2 linked regions of the Streptomyces sp. SN-593 genome follow. The protein of the gene in region 2 interacts with the protein of the main gene of each other region in a pairwise test. Links are inferred from orthologs where the notes say so. Each region holds a gene or a part of one and is shown on either strand. Other genes may lie near its edges. The genes, in order: RVR_RS06155 and panC.

Evidence for each region.
Region 1: the proteins of panC (region 2) and RVR_RS06155 interact in binary tests that used the Escherichia coli proteins (3 or more experiments, as listed by UniProt). The link is inferred for Streptomyces sp. SN-593 from one-to-one orthologs.

The regions. Positions count from the first base shown.
Region 1 is NZ_AP018365.1:1,443,224-1,451,490, reverse strand. What follows is about bases 1,688-4,637. They hold RVR_RS06155 (NUDIX hydrolase), read right to left. Parts: upstream 3,492-4,637; coding sequence 2,883-3,491; downstream 1,688-2,882. Other genes in these bases: RVR_RS06150 (acyclic terpene utilization AtuA family protein), read left to right, coding at 3,634-4,637; RVR_RS06160 (alpha/beta hydrolase), read left to right, coding at 1,817-2,830. In the rest of the region: RVR_RS06165 (type I polyketide synthase), read left to right, coding at 1-1,659; more of RVR_RS06150, read left to right, coding at 4,638-5,658; RVR_RS06145 (pirin family protein), read left to right, coding at 5,666-6,631; RVR_RS06140 (hypothetical protein), read right to left, coding at 7,105-7,461; RVR_RS06135 (G1 family glutamic endopeptidase), read left to right, coding at 7,640-8,267.
Region 2 is NZ_AP018365.1:4,982,346-4,990,622, reverse strand. Bases 3,344-6,303 are described here. They hold panC (pantoate--beta-alanine ligase), read right to left. Parts: upstream 5,280-6,303; coding sequence 4,407-5,279; downstream 3,344-4,406. Other genes in these bases: RVR_RS21040 (Rossmann-like and DUF2520 domain-containing protein), read right to left, coding at 5,276-6,166; RVR_RS21050 (L-aspartate oxidase), read right to left, coding at 3,344-4,410. In the rest of the region: RVR_RS21065 (hypothetical protein), read right to left, coding at 1-288; RVR_RS21060 (type III pantothenate kinase), read right to left, coding at 504-1,301; nadC (carboxylating nicotinate-nucleotide diphosphorylase), read right to left, coding at 1,308-2,345; more of RVR_RS21050, read right to left, coding at 2,470-3,343; RVR_RS21035 (threonine aldolase family protein), read left to right, coding at 6,347-7,486; RVR_RS21030 (quinone oxidoreductase family protein), read right to left, coding at 7,575-8,277. UniProt on the Escherichia coli protein: Catalyzes the condensation of pantoate with beta-alanine in an ATP-dependent reaction via a pantoyl-adenylate intermediate.

The sequences.
Region 1 (8,267 bases), 3.5 Mb from region 2 along the record:
TCCGGACCCCCTTCCGAGCCCGCTGCCGGTTCCCCCGGCGCGGGCGGCGCGGTGGCGGCGTCGGGCGCCCCGACCGTCCTCGGGCGCCTGCTCGGCCACGTCGCCCAGGTCATGGGCTACGCCCCGACCGACATCGACCCCCGCACCCCGCTCACCGACCTCGGCCTCGACTCGCTGATGGCGGCCCGCATCCTCGCCGCCGTGGGGCGTGACTTCGGCGTCGCCGTCGAGCCGCGCGTGCTGCTGCGGCACGGCACCGTGGAGGCGCTGGCGGCCTGGCTGGCGCGCCACGGCGACGACCCGGCGGACGCCGCGACCGGAGCCCCGGCGGACGCCGCGACCGGAGCCCCGGCGGACGCCGCGACCGGAGCCCCGGCGGACGCCGCGACCGGAGTCCTGGCGGACACCGCGCCGCCCGTGCCCGTGCCGCCCACCCCGCCGGTGACCGAACCCGCCGCCTCCACACGGCCGTCGGAGGACGCGGCCGCCCCCGCCCGGTCGGGGCAGAACGGCCGCCGGCGTCGTATCCAGCCGCGCGACGCCGCCGAGCGGCTGGTCGCCCATGCCTGGGCCACCGTCGCGGGCGGTCCGCCGCCCGGCGCCGAGGACGATCTCGGGCTGCCCGGCCGGCCGTTCGACGACGTGGCGCGGTTCGCCGCGGAGCTGACCGGGCGCAGCGGGTACAGGGTGGCGCCGGGGGAGCTGCTGACCCGTCCGCCGACGGTCTCCGCGGTCGCCGAACTCCTGCGCCCACGGCTGGAGTCGGCGACCGGCGGCCCCGTCCGCACCCTCAGCGCCGCGGGCACCGGTGCGCCGCTCTTCCTCTTCCACCCGGCGGGCGGCTCCTCCGCGGTCTACGGCGGCCTCGTCCGGCGGCTCGGCCCCGACCGCCCCTGCTACGGCCTGGACCGGCTGCCCGCCCTGGCCGACGTGGGCGACCGCGCCCGCGCGTACGCCCGTACGATCCGCGATGTCCGGCCGAACGGACCCTGGGTGCTGGGCGGTTGGTCGTACGGCGGGCTGCTGGCGCAGGAGACCGCCCGGCTGCTCGCCGCCCCCGAGGACACGGCCCCGGAGCCGCACCGCGACCCGCGGCGGCGTACGACGCCCGGGGCGGTGGCCGCGCTGGTGCTGGTGGACAGCGTGCTGCCGCTGCCCGCGCCCCGACTCACCCCGCGCGACGAGGCGTTGCGGCGCTTCTCCGGCTTCGCCCGGTACGTCGAGGAGACCTACGGCGCCCGGCTCGACCTGCCCTACGACCGGCTGGCGGCACTCGACGACGCCGGGCAGGTCGATCTCGTCGTCGGCGCCCTCGCCCGGTCGGCCGATCTGCCGGCGGCCGTGCTGGAGCACCAGCGCGCGTCGTACCTCGACCTGCGCAGCGCCGAGCGGCATACCCCGCGCCCCTACGCCGGCCGGACCCTGCTCTACCGCGCCACCGAGCCGGCCCCGCACACGGTGCGCGATCCCCGCTACGACCGCGACGACCCGGCGCTCGGCTGGGACGCCCACTGCCGGGACCTGACCGTCCGCCCGCTGCCCGGCCACCACCTGGCGCTGCTCGACCCGCCCGTGGTGGACGAACTCGCCGCACTCCTGGCCCGCGACCTGGCCGGCGGCGCCACCGAGCCCCCGCGGCCCGAGCCGGGCGAACGGTGAACGCGCACCCGGCGGGTCCGCCCCCGGCACGTCCGCACCGGGCGGATCCGTCCCCGGCACCCCGAACCCGGGTGTCCGCGCCGGTGGACCGTCCGCCGCGAACTCCCCACGCCATGAACCCCTTCCGCCCCGAACCGCCTACGACATGAGGTGTCCCATGCACACGCACCGCCGTCTTCCGGGGGCCGCCGCGGCACTGGCCGTCACGCTCGCGGCCAGCGCGGCGCTGGTCCTCGGCCCCGCGGGCCCGGCACCGGCCGCCACCGCGCGCGAGGGTGCCGCCGCCGTACCCGCAGGCACCGCCGCGGACGGCGCGTCCGTCGTCTCCCAGACCTGGCTCGACGCGCGCACCGTGGACCTGCGGATCTCCTCGCCCGCGGTCGGCGGCACCGTCTCCACCCGCCTGCTGCTGCCGGCCGACTGGTCGGCCCAGGCCGGCCGCACCTGGCCGGTGCTCTACCTGCTCCAGGGCGCCCACGACGACTACACCTCGTGGACGCGCGAGACCGACATCGAGCAGTTCACCGCCGACAAGGAGGTGATCGTCGCCATGCCGTCGTCCGGTCCCACCGGCATCCCCAGCGCCTGGTGGAACTACGGCAGCGGCCACCCGGACTACGAGACCTTCCAGGTCACCGAGTTGATGCAGCTCCTCCAGCAGGACTACCGCGCCGGCGCCACCCGGGCGATCGGCGGGGTGTCCACCGGCGGCTGGGCGGCGATGGCCTTCGCCGCGCGGCACCCGGGCACCTTCGCCGCCGCGGCCTCCTACAGCGGCGTGCTCGACACCACGATGCCGGGCATGCCGACCGTGGTCGAGGCGATCGTCGCCCGCGAGGGACTGGACCCGATGTCGCTGTGGGGCTCGCCCGTCCTCAACTTCCCGCTGTGGAACGCCGAGAACCCGTTCGCGCTCGCCTCGGGCCTCCAGGGCACCAAGCTCTTCCTCTCCTCCGGGACCGGAGTCGTGGGCGGGAACGGCGAGTTGAGCGCCGAAGCGCTGGAGACCACGCTGTGGCCCGGCTCGCAGGCGTTCGCCGTGCGGCTGGCACTGCTCGGCCTCCCGGTCCAGACCCACTTCTACACCGGCGGCACGCACAGTTGGACGTACTGGAAGCAGGAGTACAAGACGTCGTGGCCGGTGATCGCGCAGGCGCTCGGCCTGACCTGAGAAGCCGCGGGCGGGACCGGCCCCGGGACCCGGCACGACCCGCCGGACGGCCTCAGCGCTCCGCCCGCCAGCGGGCCAGCCGGCGGTACGCCTCCAGCCCGTCCGGCACGAACTCCCACTCGCGCAACCGCGTTTCGAGCTCCTCCTCGGTCACGAAGGCGTGCCAGGCGACCTCCTCCGGCTGCGGCCGCACCGGACCGTCGACCCGTACCTCGTACACCGTCGACCACCAGCCGCCGGGGCCGTTCTCCTGGCGGTAGAGGAACTTGAACAGGCGGGTGGGCTGCGGCAGTCCGGACACGCCCAGCTCCTCCTCGGCCTCGCGCAGGGCCGTCTCGTCGTAGGACTCGCCCGCCCCGACGACGCCGCCGACGAAGACGTCGTACAGGGACGGGAAGACGAGCTTGCGGGACGTGCGGCGGTGCACGAAGATCCGGTCGCGGTCGTCGCGGGCCAGGATGAACGCGCAGCGGTGCCGCAGCCCGCGCGCGTACGCCTCGCCGCGCGGCGAGGTGCCGACGACGTGGTCGTCCTCGTCCACGATGTCGATGACCTCGTGCACGGACAGCGGGCCGCCGTCGTCGTCGGGCGCGCCGGCGTCGGGGCGTTCGGCCGGATCGGGGCGTTCGGCCGGATCGGGGCGCGCGGGAGGTTGGTTCATCCCGCGATTCAACCACCGGCCGTCCGATCCCCGCCCTCACGGGGTCTTGCGCGGCGCGGGCATCGGCACGATGATCGCCGGGGCCGGTGACCCTGGGGCGAAGTGACGGGAGAGTACGGTGACCAGTGCGGCGAACGGTCCGGTGGGCACGACCGCTCCGGCCGGCGAGCCGGTCCACGGCCGCGGGCGCACCGCACCGCTGCGGATCGCCAACTGCTCGGGCTACTACGGCGACCGGCTCGCCGCCGCCCGCGAGATGGTCGAGGGCGGCCCGATCGACGTCCTCACCGGCGACTACCTCGCCGAACTCACCATGCTGCTGCTGTGGAAGGCCCGGCGGCGCGACCCGGACGGCGGCTACGCGCTGTCCTTCCTCGCCCAGATGCACGACGTGCTCGGCACCTGCCTGGAGCGCGGCATCAAGGTCGTGGTCAACGCCGGCGGCCTCAACCCGGCCGGGCTCGCCGCGAAGCTCCGCGAACTCGCCGCGGCGGCGGGGCTGCGGCCCTCCGTCGCCCACGTCGAGGGCGACGACCTGCTCGGCCGGCTGCCCGAACTCCGCTCCCGGGGCCACGCCTTCGCCCACCTCGCCACCGGCCGCCCGCTGGCCGCCGCGGGCGTCGAGCCGGTCACCGCCAACGCCTACCTCGGCGGCTGGGGCATCGCGCGGGCGCTGCGCTCGGGCGCCGACGTGGTGGTCTGCGGGCGCGTCACCGACGCGTCGCTCGTGGTCGGGCCCGCCGCGTGGGCGTTCGGCTGGGCGCCCGACGACTGGGACGCGCTGGCCGGCGCGGTCACCGCCGGCCACATCATCGAGTGCGGCACGCAGGCCACCGGCGGCAACTACTCCTTCTTCACCGAGATCCCCGACCCGGTGCACCCCGGCTTCCCCATCGCCGAGGTCCACCCGGACGGCTCCAGCGTCATCACCAAGCACCCTGGCACCGGCGGTGCCGTCACCGTCGGCACCGTCACCGCCCAACTTCTCTACGAGACCGGCCATCCCGCCTACCTCAACGCCGACGTGGTGGCCCGGTTCGACACCGTCCGCCTCACCCAGGAGGGCACCGACCGGGTCGCGGTCGGCCCGGTCACCGGCGAACCGGCGCCCGACACCCTCAAGGTCTGCGTCAACCACGTCGGCGGCCACCGCAACTCCGCGGTGTTCGTGCTCACCGGCCTCGACCTCGACGCCAAGGCCGACTTCGCCGAGGCCGCGCTGCGCGACGCCACCGGGGGCCCGGCCGCGTTCGCCGGGTACGACCTGCGGCGCGAGCACGGCCACGAGGTGGACCGGCTCACCCTGACGGTGAAGGACCCCGACCCCGGCAAGGTCGGCCGCGGCTTCTTCTCCGCCGTCGCCGGCACCGCGCTGGCCGGCTACCCCGGCCTCTACCTGGAGCACGCCACCGCCCGCCCGACCGAGTACGGCGTGTACTGGCCGGCGTTGGTCCCGGCGGAAGAGGTGGCGGAGGTCGCGGTGCTCGCGGACGGTACGCGGCTGGCGGTGCCGAGGGCCGGCGGCCCGGGGCGGTCGGGGGCGGAGGGGCCCGGGGCCGAAGGCGCAGCGTCCGGTGCCGTACCGCCCGGTGCCGTACCGCCCGGTGCCGTAGCGGCCGGTGCCGTACCGCCCGGTGCCGTAGCGGTCGGGGGCGGGCCGGGCGGCGGGCTGTTGCCGGGGCGCGTCGCGCCGGGGGTGAGGCCCGACGCCGTGCCCCCGCCGCCGCCCCCGGTCGCGGGCGCGCCGCGGCCCGAGCGCGCGGAGCCGTACGGTGGGCGGACCGGCGCGGAGCCCGGCAGGACCGTACGCCTGCCGCTGGGCACGCTGGTCGGCGCGCGGTCGGGGGACAAGGGCGGCGACGCCAACGTCGGCCTGTGGGTCGCGGACGACGACGCCTACGCCTGGCTGCGTACGTACCTCGACGTGCCCCGGCTGCGCGCGCTGCTGCCCGAGGCGGCCCGGCTGCCGGTCAGCCGCTACGAACTGCCCAACCTGCGGGCGTTGAACTTCGTCGTGCACGACCTGCTCGGCGACGGGGTGGCGGCGTCCACCCGTGCCGACCCCCAGGCGAAGGCGCTCGGGGAGCGGCTGCGCGGCCGGTTGGCGGACATCCCGGAACGGCTGGTGGAGCCGCCTCGGGCGCCCCGGCCGCAACCCGGTGCATGATCGGACCATGAGCAATCTCGATGTGAAACCGTCCGCGAGCGTCTGCGGGGGCCGCGAGGACGTGTCCGCCGCCCCGGTCCGCGAACTGCTCACCGGCCGCATCACGCCCCTCGGTGAGAGCACGCGGGTGCGCCGGCTGCTCCCCAACCTCGGCCGCCGGATGATCGGCGCGTGGTGCTTCGTCGACCACTACGGCCCCGACGACATCGCCCGCGAACCGGGCATGCAGGTGCCGCCGCACCCGCACACGGGGTTGCAGACCGTGAGCTGGCTGCACGACGGCGAGGTGCTGCACCGCGACAGCCTCGGCAGCAAGCAGACCGTACGGCCACGGGAGTTGGGGCTGATGACCTCCGGGCGGGGCATCTCGCACTCCGAGGAGTCGCCGCGCGACCACGGCCGCTACCTGCACGGCGCCCAGTTGTGGGTGGCGCTGCCCGACGCGCACCGGAACACGGAGCCCGCGTTCGAGCACCACGCGGAGCTGCCCGAGGTCACTGCGCACGGGCTGCACGCCACGGTGATCCTCGGCGAGCTCGACGGTGCGGTGTCGCCCGGTACCGTCCACACGCCCCTGGTCGGCGCCGACCTCACCCTCGCCGAGGGCACCGCCGCGCGGCTGCCGCTCCAGCCGGACTTCGAGTACGCCGCGCTGGCGATGTCCGGGCGGGTGGACGTCGACGGGGTGGCCGTCACCCCGGGGTCGCTCCTCTACCTCGGCGCCGGGCGCCGGGACCTGTCCCTCCTGGCCGACAGCTCCGCCTCCCTCATGCTGCTGGGCGGCGAGCCCTTCGCGGAGAAGCTGGTCATGTTCTGGAACTTCGTCGGGCGCACCGGCGAGGACATCGCCCAGGCCCGTGAGGACTGGCACACCGGGAACCGTTTCGGCGAGGTCCACGGCTACGACGGCGACCGCCTCCTGGCCCCGGAGCTCCCGCCCACCCCCCTCAAACCGCGCGGCCGCGAGCGCTGACCTGCAAGAACGCCGATGCCACCCGTGCCCTTGACCGAGGGCGCCCGAGCGGGCGGGTGACGGCGCCGCACGCCGTCCACCACCCGCGCTCGCGAGGCTCGGAAAGCGTGGTCGGCGCGGTCGCGGATTCGCCTGTGCGTCCGCGTGTGACAGGGTGTGCCAGGACGGATGCTGACCTCATGCCGAGTTTGCTGACCGGTAGTCAGCAGCGCTCTCGGGCGCTTCGCGTCCGGCCCGGCGCCTCCTCCTCCGCGGTGCCGGGACAGCTGGTGGACTCCCGGACAAACGTCGCCCCGGGGCCGAAACACGCGCCATGTGCCGGGGCGTGGGACTCGACGGGGGTGAAGTCCGGCACGCCGTCCCGCGGTGGGTCCTCCAGGACGGCGGCGACGTCGTACAGGTCGTCATCAGCACTGGATGGTTCGCAACAGCACCTGGACACCTCCGGGAGCCCCGTGCGCTGGTAGCCGTCATCAGCCCTTGAGGGTTCGCAACCTGGCCATCACTGCCGCGGGCGGTGCCGACGCCGTGGTCGTCAGGTCGAGTGCTCGGCCGATCGCTCGTGCCGTTCCGGCGCAGTCGCCCTGCCGGGCGAGTGCACGGGCGCGGCCCTTCGCCCAGAGCCGGATCGCCCGGGGGCTGCGCGGGGACAACTCGATCCCTTGGGCGGCGGCCGCATCGCCCGCGGCGCCGTGGCCGCGGTCCGCCTCACCGGACTGCTGCTCCCCATGGTCCTCGGTGCCGCACTGGCGGTTGCCCTCTACCGGCACCTCGCCCCCGACGGCGTCGGCCACTTCGTCCGCCTCGACGCTGTCCCCGGGGTACGCCAACGCCGCTCGCCGCACCCGCCGAGCGCGCGTCCGGCCTCCTGCCGGGGAGGGTGGTAGGTCCACAGAGGCCATATTGACAGGTCCATGACTATCGATGATTCTGAATTGCCGCGCCGCGTCCCGCACACCCCCAAGGCCGGCGGTTTGAGCATCCTGCACCCCCCACGAAGGAGCCAGCATGCGCAGATTCCTGATACGCGTCGCCACCGTCGCGGCTGCGGCGGCCTTTGCCGCTCCGGCCGTTCCGGCCACCGCGGCGGCCGCACCGGGACTGTCCTTCCGCCCCCTGCACTACAACATCAACGGCTACAACTGGGGCGGGTACGCCGCCACGGGCAGCGGCTTCACCTCGGTCTCGGCCGCCTGGACCGAAGCGAACGCGACCTGCAACTCCACCAACGACCTCTACGCCCCCTGGGTCGGCATCGACGGGTACGGCTCGTCCACCGTGGAGCAGACAGGCGTGGCGACCGACTGCTCCAGCGGCAGCCCCGTTCACCAGGCCTGGTACGAGATGTACCCGGCGAGTCCGGTCTACCTCAGCCGCACTTCGTACCCGGTCGCGGCCGGTGACCACATCACCGCCTCGGTGACCAACACCAGCGGCAGCACGTACGCGCTGAAGCTGACCGACTCCACGCGTGGCTGGACCTACAGCATCAACAAGTCCCTCTCCGCCCAACGGGCCAGCGCCGAGGTCATCATCGAGTCGCCGACCGGGGCCTACCCGAACTTCGGCACCCTCAACTTCACCTCGGCCACCGTCAACGGGAGCTCCCTCGGCTCCTACGGCCCGACCGCGCTCG
Region 2 (8,277 bases):
GGGCAGGTGGCCGCCGTCGAGGGCGGCGGCCAGGCGGTCCAGGTAGCCGCTCGCCGCGCCGGGCAGCGCCAGGCGGTAGCGGTGCAGCTCGGCCAGGTGGAAGGCGCGCATCCGGCCCGCCTCCCGTACCGCGTCGTCCAGGCCCTCGGCGAGGCGCAGGCAGTCCTGGACGTGCTCCGCGGAGCGCGGCGCGACCACCACGGCGGGCGGTCCCGCCGTCGCGCGCGGGCCCAGCACCTCCGCGAGCGCGCGCCGCAGCACGCGCACCTCGTCCGCGCTGAACGCCATTCCCCCTCGGTTTCCATGTGGCGTGGGCATGCATGGACATTAATCGTTAAGCGGACAAACCTCACGTATCGCCGCGCGGCTCGCCGGGAAGCCCACCCGGCCCGGCACCGCCCGCGCCCTGGAGAACGCGCCCCGACGCCGCGCCCGGAGACCGCGCCGCCCCCCGCGCCGCTTCGGGCGGCACGGGGGGCGGCGGGGTGTCGGGGCCGGGCGGCTCAGGCGGTCGGCGGGGCGTTGCGGGCGTAGACCAGGCGCAGCCCGATGAGGGTGAGCCACGGCTCGTGCGCGTCGATGAGGGACGCCTCGCCCAGCACCAGCGGGGCCAGGCCGCCGGTGGCGATCACCGTGACGTCGTCGGGGTCGTCGGCCAGCTCGCGCGCCATCCGCTCGGCGATGCCGTCGGCCTGCCCGGCGAAGCCGTAGAGGATGCCCGACTGCATCGCCTCGATGGTGTTCTTGCCGATGACGCTGCGCGGCCGGGCCAGCTCGATCTTGCGGAGCTGGGCGCCGCGCATGCCGAGCGCGTCGACCGAGATCTCGATGCCGGGGGCGATCGCGCCGCCGACGTACTCCCCGCGCGCGGTGACCGCGTCGAAGGTGGTGGCGGTGCCGAAGTCGACCACGATGCACGGGCCGCCGTAGAGGTGCACCGCGGCGAGCGAGTTGATGATCCGGTCGGAGCCGACCTCCTTGGGGTGGTCGACGAGGATCGGCACGCCGGTCTTGACGCCGGGTTCCACGAGGACCGCCGGCACGTCGCCGTAGTACCGCCGGGTCACCTCGCGCAGCTCGTGCAGCACCGACGGCACCGTGGAGCAGATGGAGATGCCGTCGATGCCGTCACCGAGGTCGCCGAGCAGCGGGTGCATGCCCATCAGGCCCTGGAGCAGGACCGCCAGTTCGTCGGCGGTGCGGCGCGGATCGGTGGAGATCCGCCAGTGCTCGACGATCTCCTCGCCGTCGAAGAGCCCGAGCACGGTGTGGGTGTTGCCGACGTCGATGGTGAGCAGCATCCGCCTCTACGCTTCCGCTCGCAGGTCGAGGCCGATGTCGAGGATCGGGGAGGAGTGGGTGAGCGCGCCGACCGCCAGGAAGTCGACCCCGGTGTCGGCGTAGGCGCGCGCGTTGTCCAGCGTGAGCCGGCCCGAGGACTCCAGCAGCGCCCGGCCGCCGACGACCGCGACCGCCTCCGCGGTCTCGGCGGGGGTGAAGTTGTCCAGCAGGATCAGGTCGGCGCCGGCGTCGAGCACCTCGCGGACCTGGTGCAGGGTGTCCACCTCGACCTCGATCGGCACCTCGGGGAACTCGGCGCGGACCAGCTTGAAGGCGGCCGCGACACCCCCCGCGGCGACCACGTGGTTGTCCTTGACCAGGGCCGCGTCCGACAGCGACATCCGGTGGTTGGCGCCGCCCCCGCAGCGCACCGCGTACTTCTCCAGCGCGCGCAGCCCCGGGGTGGTCTTGCGGGTGTCGCGCACCTTCGCCCCGGTGCCCTCCAGGGCGTCGGCCCAGGCGCGGGTCGCCGTGGCGATGCCGGACAGCCGGCACAGCAGGTTCAGCGCGCTGCGCTCGGCGGTGAGCAGGTCCCGGGTGCGGGTGCGCACCGTCAGCAGCTTCTGCCCGGCCGCGACCCGGTCGCCGTCCTCGACGTGCCGCTCCACCTCGAACTCGTCGGTGCACACCACCGACAGCACCGCCTCGGCGACCCGCAGCCCCGCCACGGTGCCGGCCTCGCGCGCGGTGAAGTCCCCGGTGGAGAAGACGTCCTCGGGCACGGTCGCCACCGTGGTGACGTCCACGCCCTGGTCGAGGTCCTCCTCGATCGCCATGTGCGCGATGTCCTCGACCTGTACGGGGTCCAGGCCGGCGTCCACGATCAGCGCCGCGAGGTCCGGGTCGAGGCCGCACTCCAGCGGGTCGAGGTCGTACGGGTCGGGGGCGTCGCCGCAGCCGCAGCCGTCACCGCAGCCGCCGCCCGCGGACTCGGCGGGCGGGCCGAGCGTCGGCAGCGGAAGGGCGACGGGCTGGGGCCGGTCAGGGACATCGGGGGGTGTCACGGAAGCTCCTTCGTGTGCTGCGTGTGCTGCGTGCCTTGTCGCCTGCGGTGCCGCGTCCACTGCTCGCGCGTGCCGCCGTCTCCCGCGGCCGGTCCGCGCCGCCGTGCGCCGCGGCGCCGACCTCTCACGGCCGTGGCCGCCGCGGTGCGGCGGCGGCCCCATCATCCCCGATCCCGGCGGCGGGGGTGACCGCCGGCCGCCCGCCGGGGCGGGTGGAGGGCAGCGCGGGGCCGTCGGTGGCGCGCACGTCCAGGGTGCCGTGCGGGGTGAGCCGCACCACCAGGTGGCGGCGCCAGTCCCGGTCGTCGCGGTCGGGCCGGTCCTCCCGCCAGTGGCAGCCGCGGGTCTCCTCGCGGCGCCGGGCCGCGGCCACCAGCACCCGGGCCACCAGGCCCAGGTTGGTCGCCTCCCACGTCTCCACGCACGGCTCGGCGGTCTTGCCGTCCCGCTCGTGCGCCTCCACGGCCGCGGTGTGCAGCCGCTCCAGCGCGCCCGCGGCCGTCGCGAGACTCTCCGCGCTGCGCAGCACCCCGGCGCCGGCGGTCATGATCCGCTGCACCTCGTAGCGCGCCTCGGAGGCGAGCAGCGGGGCGCCCGACGGGGCCGGCGGCACCGGCTCGCCCGGCGCCGGCTCCGTGTCCGCCACCACGTCGGCGGCGATCCGCTCGGCGAAGACCAGCCCCTCCAGCAGGGAGTTCGAGGCGAGCCGGTTCGCGCCGTGGACACCGGTGCAGGCGACTTCCCCGCAGGCGTACAGGCCCGGCACGGTGGTCCGCCCGCGCAGGTCGGTGCGCACCCCGCCGGAGGCGTAGTGGGCGGCCGGTGCGACCGGGATCGGCTCGGTGACCGGGTCGATGCCGTGCGCGCGGCAGGCGGCCAGGATGGTCGGAAACCGCTCGGCCCACATCCGCGCGCCGAAGTGCCGCGCGTCGAGGTACATGTGCGCGGCGCCGGTCTCCCGCATCCGGCGCATGATGCCCTTGGCGACGACGTCGCGCGGCGCCAGTTCGGCGAGTTCGTGCTGCCCGACCATGAAGCGCACGCCGTCGGCGTCGACCAGGTGCGCGCCCTCGCCGCGGACCGCCTCGGACACCAGCGGCTGCTGGCCCTCGGCGTCCGGGCCCAGCCACAGCACGGTCGGGTGGAACTGCACGAACTCCAGGTCGCTCACCTCGGCGCCGGCCCGCAGCGCCAGCGCCACGCCGTCGCCGGTGGACACCGCCGGGTTGGTGGTCGCGGAGAAGACCTGGCCCATGCCGCCGGTCGCCAGCACCACGGCGCGCGAGCGCACCGACCCCACTCCGTCGCGGGCGCCCTCGCCCATCACGTGCAGCGTGACGCCGGCGGTACGGCCGCCGGCGTCGGTGAGCAGGTCGAGCACGAGGGCGTTCTCCACGAACTCGATGCTCCCCGCGCCCGCGCCGGTTCCCGACGCGCTTCCCGCCGAGGTCCCGGTCGCGGTCTCGGTCCCGGTCGCGGTCTCGGTCCCGGTCGCGGCCGGCGTCCCGGTCCCGGCGTCGGAGGCGTCCTCGTCCTCCTGCGGGACGTGCCCGCCGGCGTCCACCACCGCGGCGATCAGCGCGCGGGAGACCTCGGCGCCGGTCGCGTCGCCGCCCGCGTGGGCGATGCGGCGGCGGTGGTGCCCGCCCTCGCGGGTGAGCAGGATCGACCCGGCCTCGTCGGTGTCGAAGTGGGCGCCGGTCGCGATGAGCCGGCGGACCGCGTCCGGGCCCTCGGTGACCAGGAGGCGCACCGCGTCCTCGTCGCACAGGCCGGCGCCGGCCACCAGGGTGTCGTCCAGGTGCTGCGCCGGGGTGTCGCCCTCGCCGAGCGCGGCGGCGATCCCGCCCTGGGCCCAGCGGGTGGAGCCGTCGTCCAGGTGCGCCTTGGTCACCACGACGACCTTCGCGCCGGCCGCGGCGCAGCGCAGCGCCACGGTCAGCCCGGCCACGCCGGAGCCGACCACGACCACGTCGGCGCCCAGCGACCAGCCGGGGGCCGGGGCGTGCAGGCGTATGCCGGGGAGGTCGGCGGGGCCGGGCGAACCGGCGGGTGAGGTGGTCATTCGGGGGCTCCGAACTCCAGGGGGAGGTTGTCGATCAGCCGGGTGCCGCCGACCTTGGCGGCGACGGCGAGCACGGCCGGGCCGGTGTGGTCCGGCGCGGCCGCGGTGAAGGTGGCGGGGTCGACCAGCGCCAGGTAGTCGAGGCCGACCGGCGGCTCGGCCGAGGCGGCGGCGTCCAGCACGGCGCTGGCCGCGTCGAGCACCGCCCCCGGCCCGCCCGCGGCGGCGTCGCGGCCGGCGAACAGCGCGCGGGACAGCGCCCGGGCCGAGACCCGGTCCGCGTCCGACAGGTAGCGGTTGCGGCTGGACAGCGCCACGCCGTCGTCCTCGCGGACGGTCGGCACGGCGACGATGTCGACCGGGAAGTTCAGGTCGGTGGCCATCCGGCGGACCAGTGCGAGCTGCTGCGCGTCCTTCTGCCCGAAGAACGCGGCCGTGCGGGCCGCCCCGGGCACGGGGGGAAGCGGGTTGGTCAGGTGCAGCAGCTTGGCGACGACGGTGAGCATCCCGTCGAAGTGACCGGGCCGGGACGCGCCCTCGAAGCCCTCCCCCATCGGGCCGGCCGCCAGGCGCACCTGTGGCGGGCCGCCCGGGTACACCTCGTCGGCGCCGGGCGCGAAGACGAGGTCGGCGCCCGCCGCCTCGGCGAGCTTCACGTCCGCCTCCAGGGTGCGCGGGTAGCGGTCGAGGTCCTCGTTGGGGCCGAACTGGAGCGGGTTGACGAAGACGGTGACGGTCACGACGCCGCTGCCGGCGTGCGCGCGGGCGGCGCGGATCAGGGCGGCGTGGCCGTCGTGGAGCGCGCCCATGGTCATGACCACGGCCGTGGCGGGGGCCAGGTCGCGCGCGCGGTGGACGAGTCGGGTCATCGGGTCCCCCCGTCGGCGAGGGCGCCGAGCAGCGCCTCCGCGTATTCGGCCTTGAGCATTCCGTTGGCGAGCGCGCGGTCCGCGGTCGCACGGGCCATCGCCACGTAGGACGCGACGTCCTCCGGCGCGCGGGCGCGCAGCTCGGCCAGGTGGGCGGCGACCGTGCCGGCGTCGCCGCGGGCCACCGGACCGGTGAGGGCGGCGTCGCCGGAGCGCAGCGCGTTGTCGAGCGCTGCCCCGAGCAGCGGGCCGAGCATCCGGCCCGGCTCCTGCACGCCCGCCTGCCGCAGCAGGTCCATCGCCTGGGCGACGAGCGTGACCAGGTGGTTCGCGCCGATCGCGAGGGCCGCGTGGTACAGCGGGCGGGCGGACTCCTCGATCCACTCGGGCTCACCGCCCATCTCGATGACCAGCGCCTCGGCGGCCGTGCGCAGCTCCCCGGGGGCGGTGACGCCGAAGCAGCAGCCGGCCAGGCGCTGCACGTCCACGGGCGTGCCGGTGAAGGTCATCGCGGGGTGCAGCGCGAGCGGCAGCGCCCCGGCGCGCAGCGCGGGCTCCAGCACGTCGGTGCCGTAGCGGCCCGACGCGTGCACCAGCAACTGGCCGGGCCGTACGGCGCCGGTCTCGGCGAGGCCGCGCACCAGCGCGGGCAGGGCGTCGTCGGGGACCGTGAGCAGCACCAGGTCCGCCTGGGCCAGCACCGCGGCGGGCTCCACCAGCGGGACGCCCGGGAGCAGCGCCTCCGCGCGGCGCCGCGACGCGTCCGACACGCCGCTGGCGGCCACCGGGCGGTGCCCCGACAGCGCGAGCGCGGCGGCCAGCACCGGGCCGACGCGGCCCGCACCCACCACCCCCACCGTGAGCCTCGCGGGTTTCTCCTCCACCACGCCTCCCAGCCTCGGCGACCCCTTCTCGTCAACCTTACGCGAACGTCTTCCCCGTGACCCCCCGGGTGCCCCGTCCCGCCGGCCCCGGGGCCACCTGCCCGGTGGGGCCGGTTGCGCCGCTCCCCGGGGCCCCGCGGGGGGCGCCCGGAGGGCCCGGGGGCGGCGGAGCACAATCTGGGGATGGAAACGACGGATCAGCTACGAGCCCGGCGGCGCGCCGCCGTCGCGGCGTGTTCACGCGTCCTGGTGGACGGCCACGACCGCACCCTGCGGGAGTGGTCCGCCCTGCTCGCCGAGGACGCCGAGGCGGCGGGCGTGGATCTGGACGCGCCCGCGGACCTGTACGGCGACGGCGTCGTGGCGGAGTTGGAGACGCGGGTCGCCGCACTGCTCGGCACCGGGGCCGCCGCGTTCTTCCCGACCGGCACCATGGCCCAGCAGGTGGCCCTGCGCACCTGGGCGGGCCGGACCGGGAACCCCACGGTCGCCCTGCACCCGCTGGCGCATCCCGAGATGTACGAGCGGGACGCGCTGCGGACGGTGACCGGACTGCGCACGGTGCACCCGACGCGGGCCGGACGGCTGCCGGACGCGGCCGAGGTCGCCGACCTCGACGAGCCGTTCGGCACGCTGATGCTCGAACTGCCCCTGCGTGAAGCCGGGTTCGTGCTGCCGACCTGGGACGAGCTGGCCGCGACGGTGGCCGCCGCCCGTGAGCGTGACGCGGTCGTGCACTTCGACGGCGCCCGGCTGTGGGAGTGCACGCCGCACTTCGGCCGGGACCTGCCGGAGATCGCCGGGCTCGCCGACAGCGTGTACGTGAGCTTCTACAAGTCCCTCGGCGGCCTGTCGGGCGCCGCGCTCGCCGGCCCGGCGGACTTCGTGGCGGAGGCGAAGGCCTGGCGGCACCGGTACGGCGGCCAGATCGCGCACCAGTTCCCGGCGGCGCTGTCCGCGCTGGCCGCCCTGGAACGGGTGCTGCCGCGGCTGCCGCGCTACGTCGAGCACGCCCGGACCGTGGCCCGGGCCCTGCGCGAGGGACTGGCGGACGCGGGGGTCACGCTGCCGCTGACGCACCCGGCCGAACCGCACACCCACCAGTTCCAGTTGTGGCTGCCGTATCCCGCGGCGGCCCTGGACGACGCCGGGCTGCGGATGGCGGAGGAGACCGGCACCAGCCTCTTCGGCCTGCGCCGCTTCACCGAGCCCGGGCCGCCCGGACTGTCGATGACCGAGGTCACCGTGGCCGAACCCGCCCTCGCCTGGACGGAGTCCGACGTCCGGGCCGCCGCGGCGGAGTTCGCCGCCCGCCTGGGCTGAGCCGGGACCGGCGCCGGACACGCCTGCCGCGCGCCGGGCGCCGGGCCGGCGCCGTACGACCCCCGTGACCGTACGGTGCGCGGCCGGGTCAGCCGGCCACCTTGATCAGCAGCTTGCCGGTGCTCGTCCGCGACTCGACCAGGACGTGTGCCCGCGCCGCCTCCTCAAGGGTGAACTCGGCGCTGACCGGCAGCTCCACCCCGCCCTCGGTGACGGTGTGGAACGCCCGGTCGGCTATGTCGCGCAGCAGCTCCGGATCCGAGGCGGCCAGCCCGAGGATGGAGAAGCCGCCCACCGTCAGGGCGGTCGGCATGACGTCGGCGGGGCCGACCTGCCACGGCTCGTCGCCGCTGGCGTTGCCGAAGGAGACCAGCCGGCCGAACCGCGCGACCACCGCCTTCGTACGGCTGAAGGTCTCGCCGCCGACCGGGTCGAGGGCGATGTCCACGCCGCGGCCGCCGGTCGCCGCCAGCACCTCCCGGTCGAAGGTGTCGGTCGTGAACACCTGGTCGTAGCCGGACTTGAGGGCGTGCTCGGCCTTGTCCAGGCTGGAGACGACCCCGAAGACCGCGCTGGCGCCGCCGGCCCGGGCGAGCTGGCCGGCGACCGTGCCGACCCCGCCGGCCGCGCCCTGCACCAGGACGGTGTCGCCCTCGCGGAGCCGGGCCACCTCGTGCAGCAGGCCGTAGGCGGTCGGCAGCACGCTGGGCAGGGTGGCGGCGGTGCGCAGGTCGATGCCCGCGGGCACCGCGAAGACCGCGGCGGCCGGCGCCTCCACCACGTCGGCGTAG